Regions from separate parts of the Dietzia maris genome, predicted to be linked through region 2. Evidence: predicted binding sites of a transcription regulator. Region 2 holds the regulator's gene; the other holds the start of a gene.
The links. The regulator LexA, encoded in region 2, represses DNA repair genes until DNA is damaged. The targets are predictions, from matches to a motif close to CGAACANNTGTTCG.
Positions count from the first base shown of each region.

Region 1: the regulator LexA is predicted to act here: its motif matches at 2,328-2,341, upstream of VYL96_RS05580 (HNH endonuclease signature motif containing protein).

Region 1 covers NZ_CP143053.1:1,218,730-1,223,140, reverse strand. The annotation lists gene VYL96_RS05585 (glutamate-5-semialdehyde dehydrogenase) at 1-938, opposite strand, end outside; gene VYL96_RS05580 (HNH endonuclease signature motif containing protein) at 1,088-2,305, opposite strand; gene VYL96_RS05575 (hypothetical protein) at 2,723-2,998, opposite strand; partial or broken gene VYL96_RS17270 (CPBP family glutamic-type intramembrane protease) at 2,943-3,260, shown strand; gene VYL96_RS05570 (class I SAM-dependent DNA methyltransferase) at 3,329-3,940, opposite strand; gene VYL96_RS05565 (serine hydrolase domain-containing protein) at 4,030-4,411, opposite strand, start outside.
Region 2 covers NZ_CP143053.1:1,874,636-1,879,046, forward strand. The annotation lists gene hrpA (ATP-dependent RNA helicase HrpA) at 1-792, shown strand, start outside; gene nrdR (transcriptional regulator NrdR) at 825-1,280, opposite strand; gene VYL96_RS08620 (hypothetical protein) at 1,392-1,841, opposite strand; gene lexA (transcriptional repressor LexA) at 2,070-2,738, shown strand; gene hflX (GTPase HflX) at 2,811-4,262, opposite strand; gene dapF (diaminopimelate epimerase) at 4,277-4,411, opposite strand, start outside.

The sequences.
Region 1 (4,411 bases), 660 kb from region 2:
CCGTGGACGGTGACGCCGGCCGTGCGCAGGGCACCCACGACGCGGTCCACGGCGGCGTCGCCAAGGGCGGCGTCGAGCAGGACGGTCTCGGTGGCGTTGCAGACGCTGCAGCGGCGGGTCTTGCCGTTGAGCAGGAGGCTGATCGCCTCGTCGAGGTCCGCGTCTCCGTGGATGTAGAGGTGGCAGTTGCCGGTGCCGGTCTCGATGGCGGGGACCTTGGCGTTCTCCACCACGGCCTGGATGAGGCCCGCGCCTCCCCGGGGGATCACGACGTCGACGAAACCGCGCGCCTGGATGAGGTGGGTGACCGACGAGCGGTCCTCCGAGGGCAATAACTGCGCGGCGTCGACGGGCAGGTCGTGCTCGGCGAGCACCCCGCGCAGGACCTCGACGAGCGCCTCGTTGGAGTTGCGTGCCGAGCGGGAGCCGCGGAGGAGCGCTGCGTTGCCGGACTTGAAGGCCAGACCGAAGGCGTCGACGGTGACGTTGGGACGCCCTTCGTAGATCATCCCGACCACGCCCAGCGGCACGCGGACCTGACGGAGCTGGAGCCCGTTGGGCCGGGTCGACCCGCGGGTGACGGTCCCGATCGGGTCCGCCAGACCGGCGACCTGGCGCAGCCCGCTCGCGATGCCCTCAATCCGGTCGGCGGTCAGGCGGAGCCGGTCGAGCATGGCCTCTCCGGTACCGGCCTCGATCTGCTCGGCGATGTCCGCCGCGTTGGCCTCGAGGATCGTCGCCTCCGCCGACACGAGAGCATCGGCCGCGGCGAGCAGCAGCGCGTTCTTGCGGTCGGCGGTCAGCAGCGCCAGCTCGCGAGAGGCGGCGCGGGCACGACGGGCGGCACCGTGGACGGCGTCGCGCACCGGGTCCGCGGCCGGCCGATCGGCGTCCGTCTGGCCGGCGAGGTCGGGGGCGTCGAGGTGGCTGGTGGTCATGCGGGCCAGCTTACCGATCGGTGGCTCGCCGACGGCGCAGGTGACAGCGTGACCGGACGCTCGCGGGGGGATCGCGAGTCGGCTGGCCAGCCGGAGGCCCGGGCACGCAGCGCCCGACCCGGCCGGGTCACCTGCCAACTGTGAGGAGGTCACGCCGCCCTCGCCGGAGTACCGGGTGGGATCCATCGGGGCATACCGGGGCGTGCCGGGTCCGGGACCGTGCGCCACTGGCCGGGCCCGTCACCGATCCACCCGTGGTGGACAGGACACACCAGCGCCAGGCTCGACACCGTCGTGGGACCGCCCCGCGACCAGTCCGTCACGTGGTGGCCCTGACACTGTGCCGCCGGCTGCTCGCACCCCGGATGGGTACACCCACCGTGCGCGGCATACATCACCAGCCGCTGCATCGCCGAGGCCAACCGACGATCCCGACCCCGGTCCACATCGATTCGGCGCTCCTCGCGCCCGTCGCGCAGTGCTGACAGAAACCAGGAGCGTCGTCCCGCCAACGTCACCGCCTGCCCGGCGCTCAGCTGCACCCCGCCGTCGGTGTCGACCACCCCGCGGCTCGCGCCCGGCTCCACCGCCAAGCCCAGAGCCAGCACGTGGCACAGCGCGTCATAGGCCCGCTGGCCCGCAGCACGCGTGTCGTCCGCGGCCAACGCCTCCGGGCCGGCCTGCCCACCAGACTCCGGATCCGCCGGTGCGGCGATGCACTGACCCGGGCCGCCGAACCGGGCGATCACCGCCGCGAGCAGCGCTTGCAGGCGCGGCTCGGCTGTGATCCCCATGCTCGCCAGCCCATCCAGACCCGGCCGATGCGCCCGCAACCCCCGCCGTTTCTGCTGCATCTCCTCCAGCCGCTCCAACCGGCCCGGATCCGCCTTGGCCAACTCCCTCGCCGCCGCCGCGGTCAGTGCCCGCACGCTGGCCCCCGCCTGCGCCAACCCCGTCAGATGGCGGGAGAAATCCTCCCGCGCCTCATCGGGGGCGCCCTCGGGCAGTTCGGCGACCGCCTCACCGATCGCCCGCTCCTGCCCGGCGGTGATCCGTCCCCGTCGATGCGCCTCCATCGCGGGAGATCCTTGACGGCGCCCGGCGTCGATCCGGGCCCGGCACTGCCCCGCCGTCAACCCCAGATCCCTGCCCAGCGACGTCGCCGCCGAAGACACCGACCGGCCCGCACGTTCCGCGCGGCCGGCCGCCTCCGCAGCCCCCGCAGCACTGATGGCCTCTACACGCCGGGACACCTCCTCCAGCCGCCGCAACACCACAGGCAACTCCGACTCGGACACCTCCGACCAGCACACCGACGCGAGCTGCTCAACGCTCGTCGTCGTCGACTCCACCAGGTCCGAGATCATGTCCCCATCCTACCGCCGCTATCACACATGTGTTCGAACACCAGGTCCCGGTTCAATAACCCCATTAGGCTATCTACCTGCCGCGATGTGCTGGACGATGCCGGACGGAGCCGAGCACCTCGCCGGGCGGCAGGTCCCACTGGCACCTTTCGATGCAGCCGCCCGAAGTGACCACTTTCGCCTCTCGAGAGCCGGGGGCGCCGCTTCTTACCGTGAACGCACTCGCCGCCACCGCGCGAGCACCTCACCGAAGCAGCCGGTCATGACCGTCGCCGAAACCCCCAGCGAAACCCCCACCGACACCGCCACCGCCATCACGCGTCGGCAGCGGCCGCGGCCGCTGGACTTCATCCGCCGCCACCCGTTGCCGACGTTCTTCGTCCTCGCCAACCTGCTCAGCTGGATCGCCTGGACGCCCTACGTCCTCTCCGAGACCGCGCTCGGCGTCCTGCCCGTGACGCTCAACTCGATCGTCGGCGTCCTCCCCGGCGCGTACCTCGGCCCGATCTCCTCGGCCTTCCTCGTCACCGCCGTCACCGAGGGGCGCGCCGGGGTGCGCAGCTGGGTCGGGCGACTACTGCGCTGGCGGGTCCCGGGGCGGTGGTACGCGGTGGCGCTGCTCGGGGTGCCGGGCGGGATGCTGCTCACGGGCTTCGCGTTCTCCGGCGGCGAGATCCACGCGCCGTCGCTCATGGCGCTGAGCATGTACGTGCCGCTCCTGCTCTTCCAGTTCGTCACCACGGGGCTCGCGGAGGAGCCGGGCTGGCGTGACTTCGCGCTACCCCGGTTGCAGGACCGGTTCAGCCCGCTGGCCGCGTCGATGATCCTGGGGCCGATCTGGGCGCTGTGGCACGTCCCGCTGTTCTTCACCGCATGGGGCGGCTATCCGGACGCGAGCTGGACCCGCGCGACGTCGTTCCTGCTGTTCTGCCTCGGCTTCAACCTGGTCATGACCTGGATCTTCACGAGCGCCGCCGGGAGCAGCCAGGGTCCCGTGGTCGACGCGCGCACCTGCACGGGCCCCTACGCACGTACGAGTACCGCGACCATGAAGCCGCTGTCGTCGTCGAAGGGCCGCAGATCCCAGGTCGACCACCGCTGCTCGACCCGCAGTCCGGCTCGCTCGGCGTCGAGGTCGAACTCCTCCCGCGTCCAACCGCGGTCGAGCCCGAATCCCACGACGAGCCTGCCGGGTCGTCCGTCGGTGGACTCCGACGCCGGCGCCAGGCGGGCGGCGAGGTTGGCCAGGACGGCTCCGCGGTCGGCCGGGTCGACGAAGGCGAGGACGTTGCCGGCTGACACGGCCAGGTCGAAGGGGCCGGCGGCCCAGCCGTCGTCGGCGAGGTCGGCGACCTCCCAGGTGGCGTCGGGGCACTGTTCGCGCGCCCGGTCGACGAGGTAGGGGTCGATGTCGACGCCGGTGACGCGGTGGCCGCGGGCGTGGAGGTAGACGCCCATCCGTCCCTGGCCGCAGCCCACGTCGAGGATGCGCGCGCCGCGCGGCGCCATGGCGTCGGCGAGCCGCGCCTCGCCGTCGATGTCGACGCCCTCGGCGATCATGTCATCCCAGCGCCGCGCGTATCGCCGCGAGTGCTCGGGGTCGGCCTCCACGATCTTCTTCCATGTCTGCGCCATGCGGTCCAGTATGGCCGCCGCGGTGCGGCGCTGCCGAGGGCGGTGACGACGACGAGGACGTGGTCCGCGCGGCCGGCGGGCGGGCCGGGTCAGGAGCCCAGTCGGCGCAGGAGTCGGAAGGTGGTCATGTCGGCGCCCCTGGTCTGGTTCACGAGGGTGGCCGCCGCGACCCCGCCGAGGTGGTCGACGACGGCGATCGACCGGAACCCGCCCGTCCCGCCGTTGTGCCAGAGCACCCCGGACCCGGCCCGGTGCCACCCGAGACCCATCTGCGTGGGCCCGCCCGGTGGGGTCGCGTGGGTGAGCCGGATGGCGTCGGCCAGGGCGGTGCGCGACGGGTCGAGCTGCGCGGCGAGGTAGCGCGTGAGGTCGGCGGCCGTGGATCGCAGTGCGCCTGCGCCGGGGATGCCGGGCAGGGGCCAGGGGTCGGCCGGGCGCCCGCGGCTGCGGTGACCCACCGCGGAGCGGCAC
Region 2 (4,411 bases):
ACGGTCTACCCCGCCCTGCGCGTCGATGCGGACGGCATCCACCGGGTCGCGTGCGCGACGGAGGAGGAACGCCGGACCAGGCAGGCGTCGGCGGTCCTCACGCTCATCTCGTCTGACCTCGTCTCCGCCTCCTCGATCCTGCGAGGCCGCCCGGTCGAGCAGCGACTGGCCCTGACCCAGTACCCGCACGGGGGCGTCGAGGCACTGGTCTCGGACGCCGCCCTGGCGGCGTGCGGCCGCATCATCGCCCGACGTAAGGGCGTGCCGGTGTTGACGGTGGCGGAGTTCACCGAACTGCGGGACGCCGCCAGGGCGGAGGTGCCGGGGGCCGTGGCATCGGCGATCTCGACGGTCGTGCCCGCCTTGGTGGCGGCGCAGGAGGTGTCCGTGCGTGTGGCTGAGGCCCCGGCCGAGGTCGCCGAGGCGGTGAGACCGTCACTGGAGTTCCTGGTGGGTAAGGGTTTCCTGGCGCGTCATCCGGTCGACGTGCTGCCGCACCTGGAGCGGCACGTGAAGGCGGTCGGTGTCCGACTCGACCTCGCGGAGAAGTCCCCCGCCCGACATCGGGAACTGACAGCCCGGTTGGCGCGGTCGGAGGAGACCGTCGAGGAGGCGTGCGCGGCTCTGCGGCGTCGGCCCGGCGGCGCGCGCGCGACCCGCGAGCTGCGGTGGTTGCTGGCCGAATACAGGGTGGGGTTGTTCGCCCAGTCCCTCGGCACGGCCCGCCCGGTGTCGGCCGAGCGCATCGACAAGGCGGTCGCGAACGCGCTCGCTCCCCGCGCCCGGCGTTGAGCGCCCGGCGGGTCAGACGTTCGCGCGGCGGCTCAGCGGCTCGCGCGGCGGTCTCTGAGTGCGATGATCTCGCGTTCGAAGTCGTCGGCCGAGCTGAACTGCTTGTAGACGGAGGCGAAGCGTAGGTAGCCCACCTCGTCGAGGTCCTGGAGGGGGCCGAGGATCGCGAGACCGATCTCGTGGGCGGGCACCTCGGACGCGCCGCGAGCGCGGACGGTGTCCTCCACCTGCTGGGCGAGGCGCCGCAGGGCGTCCTCATCGATGGACCGGCCTTGGCAGGCGCGGCGAACTCCCCGGACCACCTTGTCGCGACTGAAGGCCTCGGTGACACCGTTGCGTTTGAGGACCGTCAGCAGTGGCGTCTCGAGCGTCGTGAACCGGTGCCCGCACTCCGGGCACTCCCGGCGGCGCCGGATGGCCTGACCCTCGTCGACCGATCGTGAGTCGATCACCCGGGAGTCCTCGTTGTGGCATGTAGGGCAGTACATTCCCGTGTGGCCCTTCGTCGACCGGACTTCACGCCTCCCGGGACGTGGACCACGGGACGCGGGGACGATTGACCACCGTCCCCGACTCATTCTAGGAGGCAGGTGCGCCGGTCACGCGTAGGCGGGCCCGCCGAGGAACGCCACGGCCAGGAGCATGAGTATCCCGAAGGCGATGCCGCAGGCCAAGAGTGCCCAGGCGGGCACGTCATCGACGACACGGGTCGGAGCCGACGACTCGACGCGGCAGGCGCGCACACTGTCGGACGCCACCGGGCGGGCCTGGACGATCCGCCGCGGAGCCGGTGTGCGGGAGGGCGCCGGTGCGAGGGTGGCGACCCGGTCGGCGGAGGCGCCGCGGTTGGGCGAGGCGGAGTCGCGACGGCCCACCGGCCGCGCGCCGGGTCGGGTCCCGGTACGCCCACGGGTCTGACGCTCACCGGACCGGTCGGGATCCCGGCGGACACCGTCCGCGCTCGGTGCGGGAGCGCGGTGTTCTGCCGCGCAGATCTCCGTCCAGCGCGCGGTGGAGTCGGTGTGCGAGTGCATCTCCAGAATGGTCATGTCCACTCCCTGCTCGATACGGTGTGCGAAGCGGATTCGCACAACCGTATGGGTTTCTGTGTACGTCTGTTCGAATCCCGATACGCCTAGAGTTGTATCACGCGACTCCGACAAGGTCACCATTCCGCGACGAAAAACTTCGAACGTGTGTGTGGCGCTCCCCGCTGAGGGGCGATAGGGTGTACACAGATGACGACGTCGAACATCCATTCGCCGAAGGGACCCGAGATGCCGAAGCCCGACTTCGACTCACTGACAGACCGACAGAAGAGCGTGCTACTGCACATCCACGACACGGTCAAGGAGCGCGGCTATCCGCCGAGCATCCGCGAGATCGGGGACGCGGTGGGCCTGCAATCGACGTCGTCGGTAGCGCATCAGCTGCGGACCCTGGAGAAGAAGGGGTTCCTGACCCGGGATCCGCACAAGCCGCGGGCTGTCGACGTCCACGGGGTGCCCGGGCAGAAGGCCCGGGGTCGCCGGTCGCCGACCAGCGAGGTCCGTCGTCCGAGCGGAGCGGTCGAGCCCGTCTACGTCCCGGTCCTCGGCCGGATTGCTGCGGGTGGCCCCATCCTGGCCGAGCAGGCCGTGGAGGAGGTCTTCCCCCTCCCGACCGACCTCGTCGGGTCCGGGGACCTGTTCATGCTCAGGGTGGTCGGTGAGTCGATGATCGACGCGGCGATCTGCGACGGTGACTACGTCGTGGTGCGGCGGCAGAACGTAGCGGACAACGGCGATATCGTCGCCGCGATGATCGACGGTGAGGCGACCGTGAAGACCTTCCGCAAGGACTCCACGGGGGTCTGGCTCCTGCCCCACAACCCGTCCTTCAGTCCCATCCCGGGCGAGCACGCCACAATCCTGGGCAAGGTCGTCACGGTGTTCCGCAAGCTCTGAACCGGCCCTCGACGACGACGCCGCCTGCCCGGGATCGATCGGGTCAGGCGGCGTCGTCGTCGCAGGGGCCGGTCAGGCGGCCCCGTCGCGCGTACTGCTGTCCGAGACGAATTCGCCGAGCTCACCGGCCACCGAGGCGGGCAGCCGCACGACCAGGCGAGTGCCACGGTCGGTGTGCTCCTCCTCGACGACCGCACCCTCGGTGTGGACCCGTGCGACCACGTCACCCCGCGTGTACGGGACCTCTAGAGTCATCTCCATGTCACCGGAGGCCACGATCTGCATGATCCGTTCGAGCAGCTCGTCGACACCCTGCCCCGTGGCCGCCGAGACGAATACCGCGTCCGGCAGGGCGTGGTGCAGCTCGGTGAGCACCACCGGGTCGGCCGCGTCGATCTTGTTGATGACCACCAACTCGCGGGGGCGCTCGGCGTTCTGCTCCTCCACCACCTCGTTGATCACCTTGCGGACCGCCTCGATCTGACGAAGGGGGAACGCGTCCGAACCGTCCACGACGTGGAGTAGCAGCTCGGAGTCGACCACCTCCTCCAGCGTGGACCGGAACGCCTCGACCAACTGCGTGGGCAGATGCCGGACGAAGCCGACCGTGTCGGTGAACACGACCGATCGCCCGTCGGGGAGGTCGGCGCGGCGGGTGGTGGGATCGAGGGTGGCGAACAGCGCGTTCTGTACGAGGACGCCGGCGCCGGTGATCCGGTTCAGCAGGCTCGACTTGCCGGCGTTGGTGTATCCGGCGATAGCGATCGACGGAACGGGCGTGGCACGCCTGCGGTAGCGCTTGGTGTCGCGGGACTGCTTCATGCCCTTGATCTCGCGACGCAGCTTCGCCATCCGCTCGCGGATGCGGCGCCTGTCCGTCTCGATCTTCGTCTCACCGGGGCCACGGAGGCCGACGCCACCGTTGCTGCCGGCCCGGCCACCCGCCTGGCGGGAGAGCGACTCACCCCACCCGCGGAGACGAGGGAGCATGTATTCCATCTGCGCCAGGGAGACCTGCGCCTTGCCCTCGCGACTGGTCGCGTGCTGGGCGAAGATGTCGAGGATCAGCGCCGTCCGGTCGATGACCTTGACGTTGACCGCCTTCTCCAGCGCCAGGAGCTGACCCGGGGTGAGCTCACCGTCGCAGATGACGGTGTCGGCACCCGTCGCGGCGATGACGTCCTTGAGAACGCTCACCTTTCCCGAGCCGATAAAGGTCGCCGCGTCCGGCTTGTCGCGGCGCTGGATGAGAGCGTCGCAGACCTCGGAGCCCGCCGTCTCGGCGAGCTGGGCGAGCTCCGCCATCGCGGCGTCCGCCTGGGCTGCGGACCCCTCGGTCCACACGCCGACCAGTACGACCCGCTCCAGTCGGAGCTGGCGGTACTCGGCGTCGTTGACGTCCTGGAGTTCGGTTGACAGACCCGCCACCCGGCGCAGCGAGGATCTCTCCTCGAGCTGCAGTTCGCCGATGGATGGATCGAGGTCGCGTGTCGGCCGCTCAACGGCCGTGTGATCAATAGTCATTCCCCAGCATCATCTCACATCGGGGCCGCGTGTGTCGCGTATGCGGGCGTGTGATACGCACCGCCGTGGAACCGGCCGCTGGCGACGAGCGCGGACGGACCGGTGAGGGTCGAACCGCCGTCGGCCAGGTGGACCTCGACCTCCCCGCC